One region of the Sulfitobacter sp. G21635-S1 genome, then DNA from elsewhere that is predicted to be linked to it. Evidence: riboswitches for the same ligand, from Rfam matches in the RefSeq annotation. Region 1 holds a riboswitch; the other holds the start of a gene.

Region 1 (4,756 bases):
CGGAATGCTTCCGATGGGGTCGATGACCACCACCAGCGTAATGAATTCACGGATCAGGTTCTGCCAGTCCATCGGGGCGGCTATCTTTCGGGGCTGAATGCTGGGCGTTGCCCTACATTATCTGGATTGAACGGCGGGTGAAACGCCAAAGCGATCCGTCAGGGCTAAAGGCCTTCGAAGATTGGCTTTCCCTTGGCAAAGATGCCCCGGACAAGGCGCAGTTTGCCTGCAATCTGCGCCCGGTCCCTGAACTGGTCGTTGGACACCACGGGCATGTTGTTTTCCCTGGCGTATTTCAGCAGGAAAGCATCCGCTTCCGTCCCGGCGGGGCAGACCATCACCCGGTTCTGCGGCAGGCCCAGTGCCTTGGCAAAATCCTTTTCCGTCAGGCTCTTGTCCTTCAGGTGATGCCGTGATGAGGCATCAAGAAAGACAACCGGTGCATATTTGCGTTTCAGCAGGGCGCTGACGACCAGCCGCAGGCTGGCCAGTTCCGCCACCTCGCCATCCCAGTAGAGGACATTGGTGCCGTCGATCACGATGTCCTTGCGGTCACTGGCGGCGACAGTTTCGCTGGGCGGGGCGGCAGGTGCGGGCGGGCGGCCCAGCCGCGACAGGGCAACGGCACCCAGCACCAGCACGGCGGCACCGCCCCAGCCCCATGCATTTGCCGCAATGAACGGATAGGACAGCGACAAAAGCGCCGCCAGCGCGGCTGTGCCCAGCAAGGTCTGCCAAAGCGCTGTGGCCAGGCAGCGGACATAGCCAAAGGCGGCCAGCGCCAGGATAACGGGGGTCAGGATCTGCAATGGTGTGAGGCTTGCAAGCACATCCATGGTTCAATCCTAACCTTTAGCCTTGCCCCTGTCCTGCAGTCTTTGCCACAAGGGTGCGGAAGTTCTGAGGAATAACTGATGGTCGATATCGCAACCCGCGTCTGGAATCACAAGTGGAAGATCGACCCGATCGTCCGGTCCCTGATCGACATGGATTTCTACAAGCTGTTGATGTGTCAATCCATTTTCCGCAACAAACCGGATACCGAGGTCACGTTCTCGCTGATCAACCGGTCTGACCACGTGCCTCTGGCCAAGCTGATCGACGAGGGCGAGCTGCGCGAGCAGCTGGACCATATCCGCTCGCTCAGCCTCAGCCGGGGCGAAAGCACCTGGCTGCGGGGCAATACCTTTTACGGCAAGCGTCAGATGTTCCGGCCCGATTTCATGGAATGGTTCGAGGGGCTGCGCCTGCCGCCCTACCACCTAGAGCGGCGTGGCGACCAATATGAGCTGACCTTCGAAGGCAAATGGCACGAGGTCATGCTGTGGGAAATTCCCGCGCTGGCGGTGCTGATGGAACTGCGGGGCCGGGCGGTGCTGGACACGATGGGCCGCTTCGAACTGCAGGTGCTCTATGCCCGCGCGATGACCCGTGTCTGGGAAAAGATCGCTGTCCTGCGCGAGATCCCTGACCTCTCCGTGGCCGATTTCGGCACCCGCAGGCGGCACAGCTACCTCTGGCAGGACTGGTGCGTACAGGCCATGCAGGAAGGCCTGGGCAAGGCCTTTACCGGGACCTCGAACTGCAAGATCGCGATGAGCCGCGAGCTGGAGGCGATCGGGACAAATGCGCATGAGTTGCCAATGGTTTACGCTGCATTGGCCGAAGATGACGCGGCGCTGGCGCAGGCCCCCTACGAGGTGTTGTCGGACTGGCACGAGGAGCATGACGGGAACCTGCGGATCATCCTGCCGGACACCTATGGCACCAAGGGTTTCCTCGACAATGCGCCGGACTGGCTTGCCGGCTGGACAGGCATTCGCGTGGACAGCGGCGACCCGGTCAAGGCCGCGCAGATTGCCATCGACTGGTGGAAGTCGCGGGGTGAGGATCCGACCCAGAAGCGGGTGATCTTCAGCGATGGTCTGGATGTGGACAAGATACGGGAACTGCACGGAAAATTCGCCGGAAAGGTGAATGTCTCCTTCGGTTGGGGCACATTGCTGACCAATGATTTCAGGGGCCTGGTGAAAGATGATGCGCTGGCCCCTTTCTCGCTGGTGTGCAAGGCCGTGGCGGCCAATGGCAGGCCGACGGTGAAGCTGTCGGACAATCCCAACAAGGCGATGGGTCCGGCCGAAGAGATCGAGCGCTACAAGCGGGTGTTCGGGGTTGGCGCGCAGGACCGTCAGGAGGTTGTGGTCTAGAACGCGCGCAACGGCCCCGGCCGATGGGGGCAAAGCACGGGTGTCTACTTTGGCGTGGTCACCTCGCGCCCTGCCGCGTTCATCTGCCGTTCCCGCCAGATGATCAGCAATCCGCCACCTGCCAGCAGCAGCGCGCCGGGGAACAGCTCGGACCAGGGCGCTTCGCCGTAGAACAGCCAGCCCAGGACAAAGGCCAGCGGGATGCCGAAATAGCCGAACGGTGCAAGGTTGCTCTGTTCAGTCATGCGGTAGGCCGTCACCAGCACCAGCACGGCAAATCCGCCGAGCCCGCCCATCGCCACAATCCACAGCAGGTCCGTGCTGTCCTGCATTGGCGTGAAACCGCCCGTGGCCAGCGTCAGCACCAGCGCACCCAGGGTCGCGACGCCGGTGGAATACAGGTTGATCAGGGCTGTTGGCGGGCCGTCGTCCATCATCCGGGCGGTAACGGCGGTCAGCGCATAACAAAGCGCCGCGCCCAGCGGCAGCAGGGCCGCCAGCGAAAAGCTGTCCCGGCCCGGGCCCACGATCATCACCACCCCGGCAAAGCCGACCAGCACCGCGGCCCAGCGCACCAGCCCGACCTTTTCGCCCAGCAGGGGCACGGCGAGTGCGGTGACAAAGACTGCGTTGGAATAGGAGATGGTGGAGGCGGTGGCAAAGGTCAGGATGCCCAGCGACAGGTAAAAGAAATATTGCGCGAAGGTCAGGATCAGCCCGCGCAGCAGGGCCAGTTTCCATTGCCGCATGTGCAGGCTGCGTCCTTTGGCGTGCCAGTCCCGGGAAGTCCAGAGGACCAGAAGTGCCGGGATCAGCCCCACCAGGTTGCGGTAGGCAGAAAGTTCGGCGGCCCCGTAGCTGCCGGAGAGGTGTTTGATGATCAGCCCCATGCCATCGAACAACAGGATCGCAAACAGCGAATAGAGAATCGCGAGGGTGGTTCGGCTCACGCGGCGAAGGCTCCTGTCAGAGGGGGAGGGTTGTCCGCCTGTTATGGGCCGCAGGGCAGAGCAGGGCCAGAGGAAATTGAAACGTTATGGTCGGACGCGGGCAGGCCACCACCCGATCCGGGGCCGGAGTACCGGGGATTGCGCACCGGGGCCGGCATTTCCAGACAGCGCAAGGCGTTGCTGCGGGCAAGCGCATTCGGCGCATGAGTTGTCGTGAATGAGCCTTGCCTTGGCTGGGCCGAAGTGCAACATTGGGCTTGCTTGGTGTTCCCGTAAGCGCCCCTTTGGGTGTGGAACCGAACAGGGAATTCCGTAAGGGCCGCACAGCCTGAAACGGAAGCCGCCCCCGCGACTGTAAGCGGAGAGTCTGTGCCCAACGTGCCACTTGACCATTCGGTCGGGGAAGGCGGGCAAAGGCATCGACCCGTGAGCCAGGAGACCTGCCAGGCGTGAGAAACTTGAAACAGGTCGTCGGGTGTGACGGCAAGGAGAAGACCATGACTACAATGACTGCCAAGTCGCAGACCGCCAGCCGCTTTGTTCCCGCGATCTTTGCCGCCGTTCTGGGCCTTGCCCTGATCACGCTGACCGGGCACGTTCAGGCCGCCGCGTTGCATGATGCCGCGCATGATGTGCGCCATGCCACAGGTTTCCCCTGCCACTGACCCCTATGGGCCATCGGGATCAGGTCTGAGCCGCGTCAAAGCAGGCGGTGACCCCGTTCCCCCTGGTGAACAACGCAGCGCGTTCCGGTCAAAGACCTTTATCAGCTTGAGGCGCTGCCGATTTTCGGCGGCGTGTTTGCGTTGATTGGTATCGGTGCCGGCGCGTTGCCATGAAAGCAAGAGGATCTCGTTATGACTTCACGGTTTTTGGTTTCCGCCCTTTTTGCAGGGGCTTTGGCGGGTGCGATCATCGGCCTGCTGCAACTGGTATTTGTGCAGCCTGTGCTGCTGCATGCGGAGCTTTATGAAAGCGGGGAACTGGTCCATTTCGGCGCAGAGGCGGTCAGCGCCCATCCCGCCTTGCCCGGTTTCGACCTGATGCGCGACGGGTTGAGCGTGATTTTCACCATGCTGACCTATACCGGTTATGCGCTGATCCTGGTTGCGGCCATGAGCTTTGGCGAGGACCGCGGTGCGCGGATCGACGGGCGTTGGGGTATCCTGTGGGGCGTGGCCGGTTTCGTGGCCTTTCATCTGGCCCCCGGATTTACCCTTGCCCCGGAAGTGCCCGGTGTGGCTGCCGCCGATGTGGCTCTGCGGCAGGTCTGGTGGTTTGCGACGGCGATTGCGGCCTGTGTGGCGCTCTGGCTGCTGGCCTTTGGCCAGAACTGGGCGGCCTGGAGTGCGGCGGCGCTGTTGCTGGCCGCACCGCATCTGATCGGCGCGCCGGAGCCCGAGACCTTTACCGGTCCTGTCCCGACCGAGATCGGCGCGCTGTTCGCGGCGCGTGCGCTCGGCGTCGGTCTGGCGGCCTGGGTGTTGCTCGGGTGCTTTGCGGGCTATTTCTGGCAGCGCGAAGGGGAGCATGCCGCCCAGGCGGCGTGAGGGTGTGATGGGCAGAACGCTTGCGCTTTTCGTCATCGGCCTTGTCTTC
Region 2 (4,756 bases), on a different contig from region 1:
GACGGGAAATCGGTATGGGTGAACCAGCCCGCCGGTCCCGTCACCTTCAGCCGCATGCCGGGTTCCAGGTGGTCCAGCATCCAGCGTGTGCCGATGCTGTCAGCCTGCGCCTTGACGGTGATCGAGATCGACCGCGGCCGCGACGGCGAGGAGGAAATCGTATAGGTCCGGTGCACGGTGCCGCCGGGCACCGGCAGTTCCAGCGTCAGGAACTGACCCGGCTTGAAGTCGAACAGCGCCCCCGAGGGCGCGCGAAAGGTGAATGTGGCGGTATTGGCCAGCTCGGGGATGACTGACACGCATTCCAGCGGTTCATCGTCCTGCCAGAAGATATTGGACGGATGGGCGATATCTTTCATCGTGTTACTCCGCCGCCATCTGGGTCGGGGTCAGCCGCCGCGACATCGTGTTGCAATACCAGTCGACAAAACCGATCACGCCGGTCTCGTGGATGGGCGAATATGGACCGGGCTCATAGGCGGGTGAATTGATGCCGCGCTGGTTGTCTTCCACCACCCGGCGGTCCTCGTCATTGGTGGCGATCCAGACCTCGGTCAGGCGCTGGAGATCGTAATCCACACCTTCCACGGCATCCTTGTGGACCAGCCATTTGGTCGTGACTTGCGTTGTCGTCGCCGTCAGCGGTGTGACGCGAAAGACGATGGAATGATCCGGCAGGAAATGGTTCCAGGTGGTGGGGTAATGGTATTTCAGCAACGTGCCGGCGGTGTCGTCCCGGACCCGCCCGAGAAACTTTGTCACTGCGGGTTTCAGATCCATCGTAAAGCTCTTGGCACCCGGCAGAAGCGGCATCCGCGCAAGGCGGTATTGCATGTCCTCGGCCATGCGGAATTGCGAGGGATAGCCCTGATCTTCCAGCCGGTCGAAATGGGTCTGAAGATGCGGCGGTGTCTCCCCTTCCTCGATGCCGGTGACGGTCGGATCATCGGTAAAGGACCGGCACAGGCCCGGATGGTTGCCCCCGCAATGGTAACATTCGCGGTTGTTTTCCCAGACCAGTTTCCAGTTGCCGTCTTCGATGATGCTTGTCTCATGCGCGACCTTGGCGTCGCTCAGGTCATGCACCGCAAGATAGGGCTGCGCGAGGGCGGCGAAAGCCTCGAAATCGGGCGCTTCATCGGCAAGGCAGATATAGATCAGCCCCTGCAGATCCCGGCAATGGACCGGCTTCAACCCATGCTGTGACGGATCGAAATCAGGCCCCATTTCGCGGGCCCACAACAGCTTTCCGTCCAGACTGTATGTCCATTGGTGATAGGGGCAGACCAGGTTGGGCGACACGCCCTTTGCCTTGTTGCAGATGACCGATCCGCGATGGCGGCAGGAATTGTGAAAGGCGCGGATCACGCCATCGGAACCGCGCACGATGACCACGCCGTAGCTGCCGACCTGATGGGTGACATAGCTGCCCGCTTTGGTCAGTTCGCAGGCAGGGACGGCGAACAGCCAGTCGCGGTAGAAAATCGTTTCCATATCCGCGCGAAAGACGTCGGGATCGGTGTAGAAGGGTTGTTCCAGCGCATGGCCGGCGCGGCGCCGTGCCAGCAGGTCGCTGAGTGGGTGGGTCATCTTTCTGGTCTCCTGCCGCGCCCCGCGGATCGATTTGGGCAGATGACAGCACAAGACACCGATGGGCCGCAGCCTCTGGGAGGTGCCGCGCGCCAATTCAGTGCCAAGACCGCCACCCGCGGTTGAACAACTTCACCAAGGCTGGTTTCCGGACTTGATCGCAGCCCGTGAGGGCCCGAGGCGCAACGCCTTCCCGGGCTCCTCCTGCCCAGTGGCCGTTGATGCGCCGCATTACGATCTTACCGTTGCGGGGGCAGTGCCGGATTTTCGCCGGCTTCCCAATTCTCGGACCGAAGCCCGCACCTTGTGCCGCCATGATAGGCCGGACGCATGTTTTATGAAGATTTATTTGCGACCAAAACACTCTTGGAAAAGACAGCAACGCATTTTCCCGGAAGGGAAGGTAAAAAGGCCGACATCTATATATTGACAGTTTGCCTCAAGTTCACCCAATATGCAGTTGCTTTGGTGCCGGCGACTCGTCTTGCCGGTGAAAAGGGAAGCTGGTGAAAATCCGGCACTGCCCCCGCAACTGTAAGCAGCGAGTCACGTCCCGTTACCACTGGTGCATGCCGCACCGGGAAGGGGGTCGCGACACCCGAGCTGCGAGTCAGGAGACCTGCCGGAGCACCATAGATGACGACCGCGGCGGAGGGCCGGGGCGCGTGTTCCGGTGCCGCTGGCGCCCGATCCCGTGCCCTTGCTTTCGTGCCAACACCATAGTGAGGACAGGGCAAATGACCATTACAGTCTATTCGAAACCGGCCTGCGTGCAATGCACCGCAACCACCCGCGCGCTTGAGATGCGCGGCATTGATTTTCAGCTGATCGACCTGACCGAGGATGCCGCGGCAATGGCACTGGTGCAGGGCCTGGGCTATCGGCAGGCCCCCGTCGTGGTGGCAGGCGATGATCACTGGGCCGGATTCCGCCCCGACAAGATCAGCGCGATGATCTGAGGGCGCGGCAATGGGCGGGCTGGTCTATTTCTCGTCCCGGTCGCAGAACACGCATCGTTTCGTGGGCCGGACCGGTCTGGCGGCGGCGCGTATTCCGCCGGACCCCGAAGCGCCGCTGCCCGCTCCCGACGCGCCCTTTGTGCTGGTCACACCGACCTTTGCGGACGGGCAGGGGCGCGGCGCGGTTCCCAAACCGGTGATCCGCTTTCTCAACATCGCGCGCAACCGTGCGCTGTTGCGCGGGGTCATCGCCTCGGGCAACCGGAACTTCGGCGCGACCTATGCGCTGGCGGGCGATGTGATCGCCAGAAAATGCGCCGTGCCGGTGCTGTATCGCTTTGAACTCGCGGGGACCGACGGTGATGTCGCCCGTGTCCTGGATGGATTGGACAGATTTTGGAAAACGCAACTCTTGACCGCGAACTGACCGACAGCGCCCCGGCCGCAGCGGTGCCTGCCGAATGGCAGGGGCTCGACTACCACGCGCTGAACGCGATGCTGAACCTCTATGACGATCAGGGGCATATCCGTTTCGACGCCGACCGCATGGCGGCGCGGCAGTACTTCCTGCAGCATGTGAACCAGAACACGGTGTTCTTTCATTCGCTGGATGAAAAGCTGGACTATCTGGTCAGCGAAGGCTTTTACGAAGAGGCCGTGCTGAAGCAATATGACCGCGGCTTCCTGCACCGGATCTGGGCGGCAGCCTTTGCCCTGAAATTCCGTTTTCCGACCTTCCTGGGCGCGTTCAAATACTACACCAGCTACACGCTGAAAACGCTCGATGGAAAACGCTATCTCGAACGCTTCGAAGACCGCGTGGTGATGGTCGCCCTGACGCTGGCGCGCGGCAGCGAAGACGACGCGATGCGCCTGATGAACGAGATCATCGCAGGCCGGTTCCAGCCCGCAACACCGACCTTCCTGAACGCGGGCAAGGCGCAAAGGGGCGAGCTGATCTCCTGTTTCCTGCTGCGTCTGGAAGACAACATGGAAAGCATCGGGCGGGGCATCAATTCGGCCCTGCAATTGTCCAAGCGCGGCGGCGGCGTGGCCCTGCTGCTGACCAACCTGCGCGAACATGGTGCGCCGATCAAAGGGATCGAGAACCAGTCGTCCGGGGTGATCCCGGTGATGAAACTGCTGGAAGACAGCTTTTCCTATGCCAACCAGCTGGGCGCGCGTCAGGGCGCCGGAGCCGTCTATCTGAACGCGCACCACCCCGATATCCTGCGTTTCCTCGACACCAAGCGCGAGAATGCGGATGAAAAGATCCGGATCAAGACCCTGTCGCTGGGCGTGGTCATCCCCGACATCACCTTTACCCTGGCCAAGAAGAACGAGGATATGTACCTGTTCTCGCCGCATGATGTGGAACGGGTCTACAAGGTGCCTTTCTCGGAAATCTCGGTGACCGAGAAATACCACGAGATGGTGGACAACCCCAGGATCCGAAAGAAAAAGATCAACGCGCGGGCGTTCTTCCAGACGCTGGCCGAGATCCAGTTTGAATCGGGCTATCCCTATATCATGTTCGAAGACACGGTGAACCGCGCCAACCCGGTCAAGGGGCGCATCGTCATGTCGAACCTGTGTTCCGAGATTCTCCAGGTCAGCGAGGCCTCCGAGTTCAACGACGATCTGAGCTACAAGCATCTGGGCACCGATATCTCCTGCAACCTCGGGTCGCTCAACATCGCCAAGGCAATGGATGGTGGCGATCTGGGGGGCACGGTGCAGGCGGCGATCCGGGCGTTGAACGCGGTGTCGGAACTGTCGGCCATCGACTCGGTGCCTTCCGTGCGCCGGGGCAACGACGAAGGACATGCCATCGGGCTCGGGCAGATGAACCTGCACGGTTTCCTCGCGCGCGAGCACATCCACTACGGCAGCGCCGAGGGCGTGGATTTCACCAACATCTATTTCGCTACGGTGCTGTTCCACTGTCTGCGCGCATCTAACGCATTGGCGCGCGAACGCGGCCGCAGCTTTGCCGGTTTCGCAGCGTCGAAATACGCCGATGGCAGTTTTTTCGATACCTATGTCGAACGGGACTGGCTGCCCGAAACCGCGCGCGTCAAGGCCCTGTTCGACCAGTTCGGCATCGAGGTGCCCAGCCGTCAGGACTGGAACGCGCTGAAAGAAGAGGTCATGAAGGACGGGTTGTTCAACCGCAACCTTCAGGCCGTGCCGCCGACCGGGTCGAT

Evidence for each region. Region 1 has a riboswitch for cobalamin ahead of O4H53_RS20700 (CbtB domain-containing protein). Riboswitches for the same ligand answer to the same signal wherever they lie in the genome.
Region 2: linked by a shared signal. The riboswitch ahead of nrdH (glutaredoxin-like protein NrdH) and the one ahead of O4H53_RS20700 (CbtB domain-containing protein) in region 1 are both predicted to bind cobalamin.

What each region holds. Positions count from the first base shown of each region.
Region 1 is NZ_JAPWGV010000025.1:37,353-42,108, forward strand. Features, by position in the region: gene O4H53_RS20680 (MarC family protein) at 1-72, opposite strand, end outside; gene O4H53_RS20685 (NYN domain-containing protein) at 165-836, opposite strand; gene pncB (nicotinate phosphoribosyltransferase) at 915-2,207, shown strand; gene O4H53_RS20695 (DMT family transporter) at 2,252-3,157, opposite strand; cobalamin riboswitch at 3,403-3,619, shown strand; gene O4H53_RS20700 (CbtB domain-containing protein) at 3,664-3,822, shown strand; gene O4H53_RS20705 (CbtA family protein) at 4,015-4,707, shown strand; gene O4H53_RS20710 (hypothetical protein) at 4,715-4,756, shown strand, end outside.
Region 2 is NZ_JAPWGV010000004.1:180,109-184,864, reverse strand. Features, by position in the region: gene O4H53_RS06690 (hybrid-cluster NAD(P)-dependent oxidoreductase) at 1-359, opposite strand, end outside; gene O4H53_RS06685 (aromatic ring-hydroxylating oxygenase subunit alpha) at 364-1,590, opposite strand; cobalamin riboswitch at 1,712-1,912, opposite strand; cobalamin riboswitch at 2,040-2,231, shown strand; gene nrdH (glutaredoxin-like protein NrdH) at 2,328-2,549, shown strand; gene nrdI (class Ib ribonucleoside-diphosphate reductase assembly flavoprotein NrdI) at 2,560-2,976, shown strand; gene nrdE (class 1b ribonucleoside-diphosphate reductase subunit alpha) at 3,045-4,756, shown strand, end outside.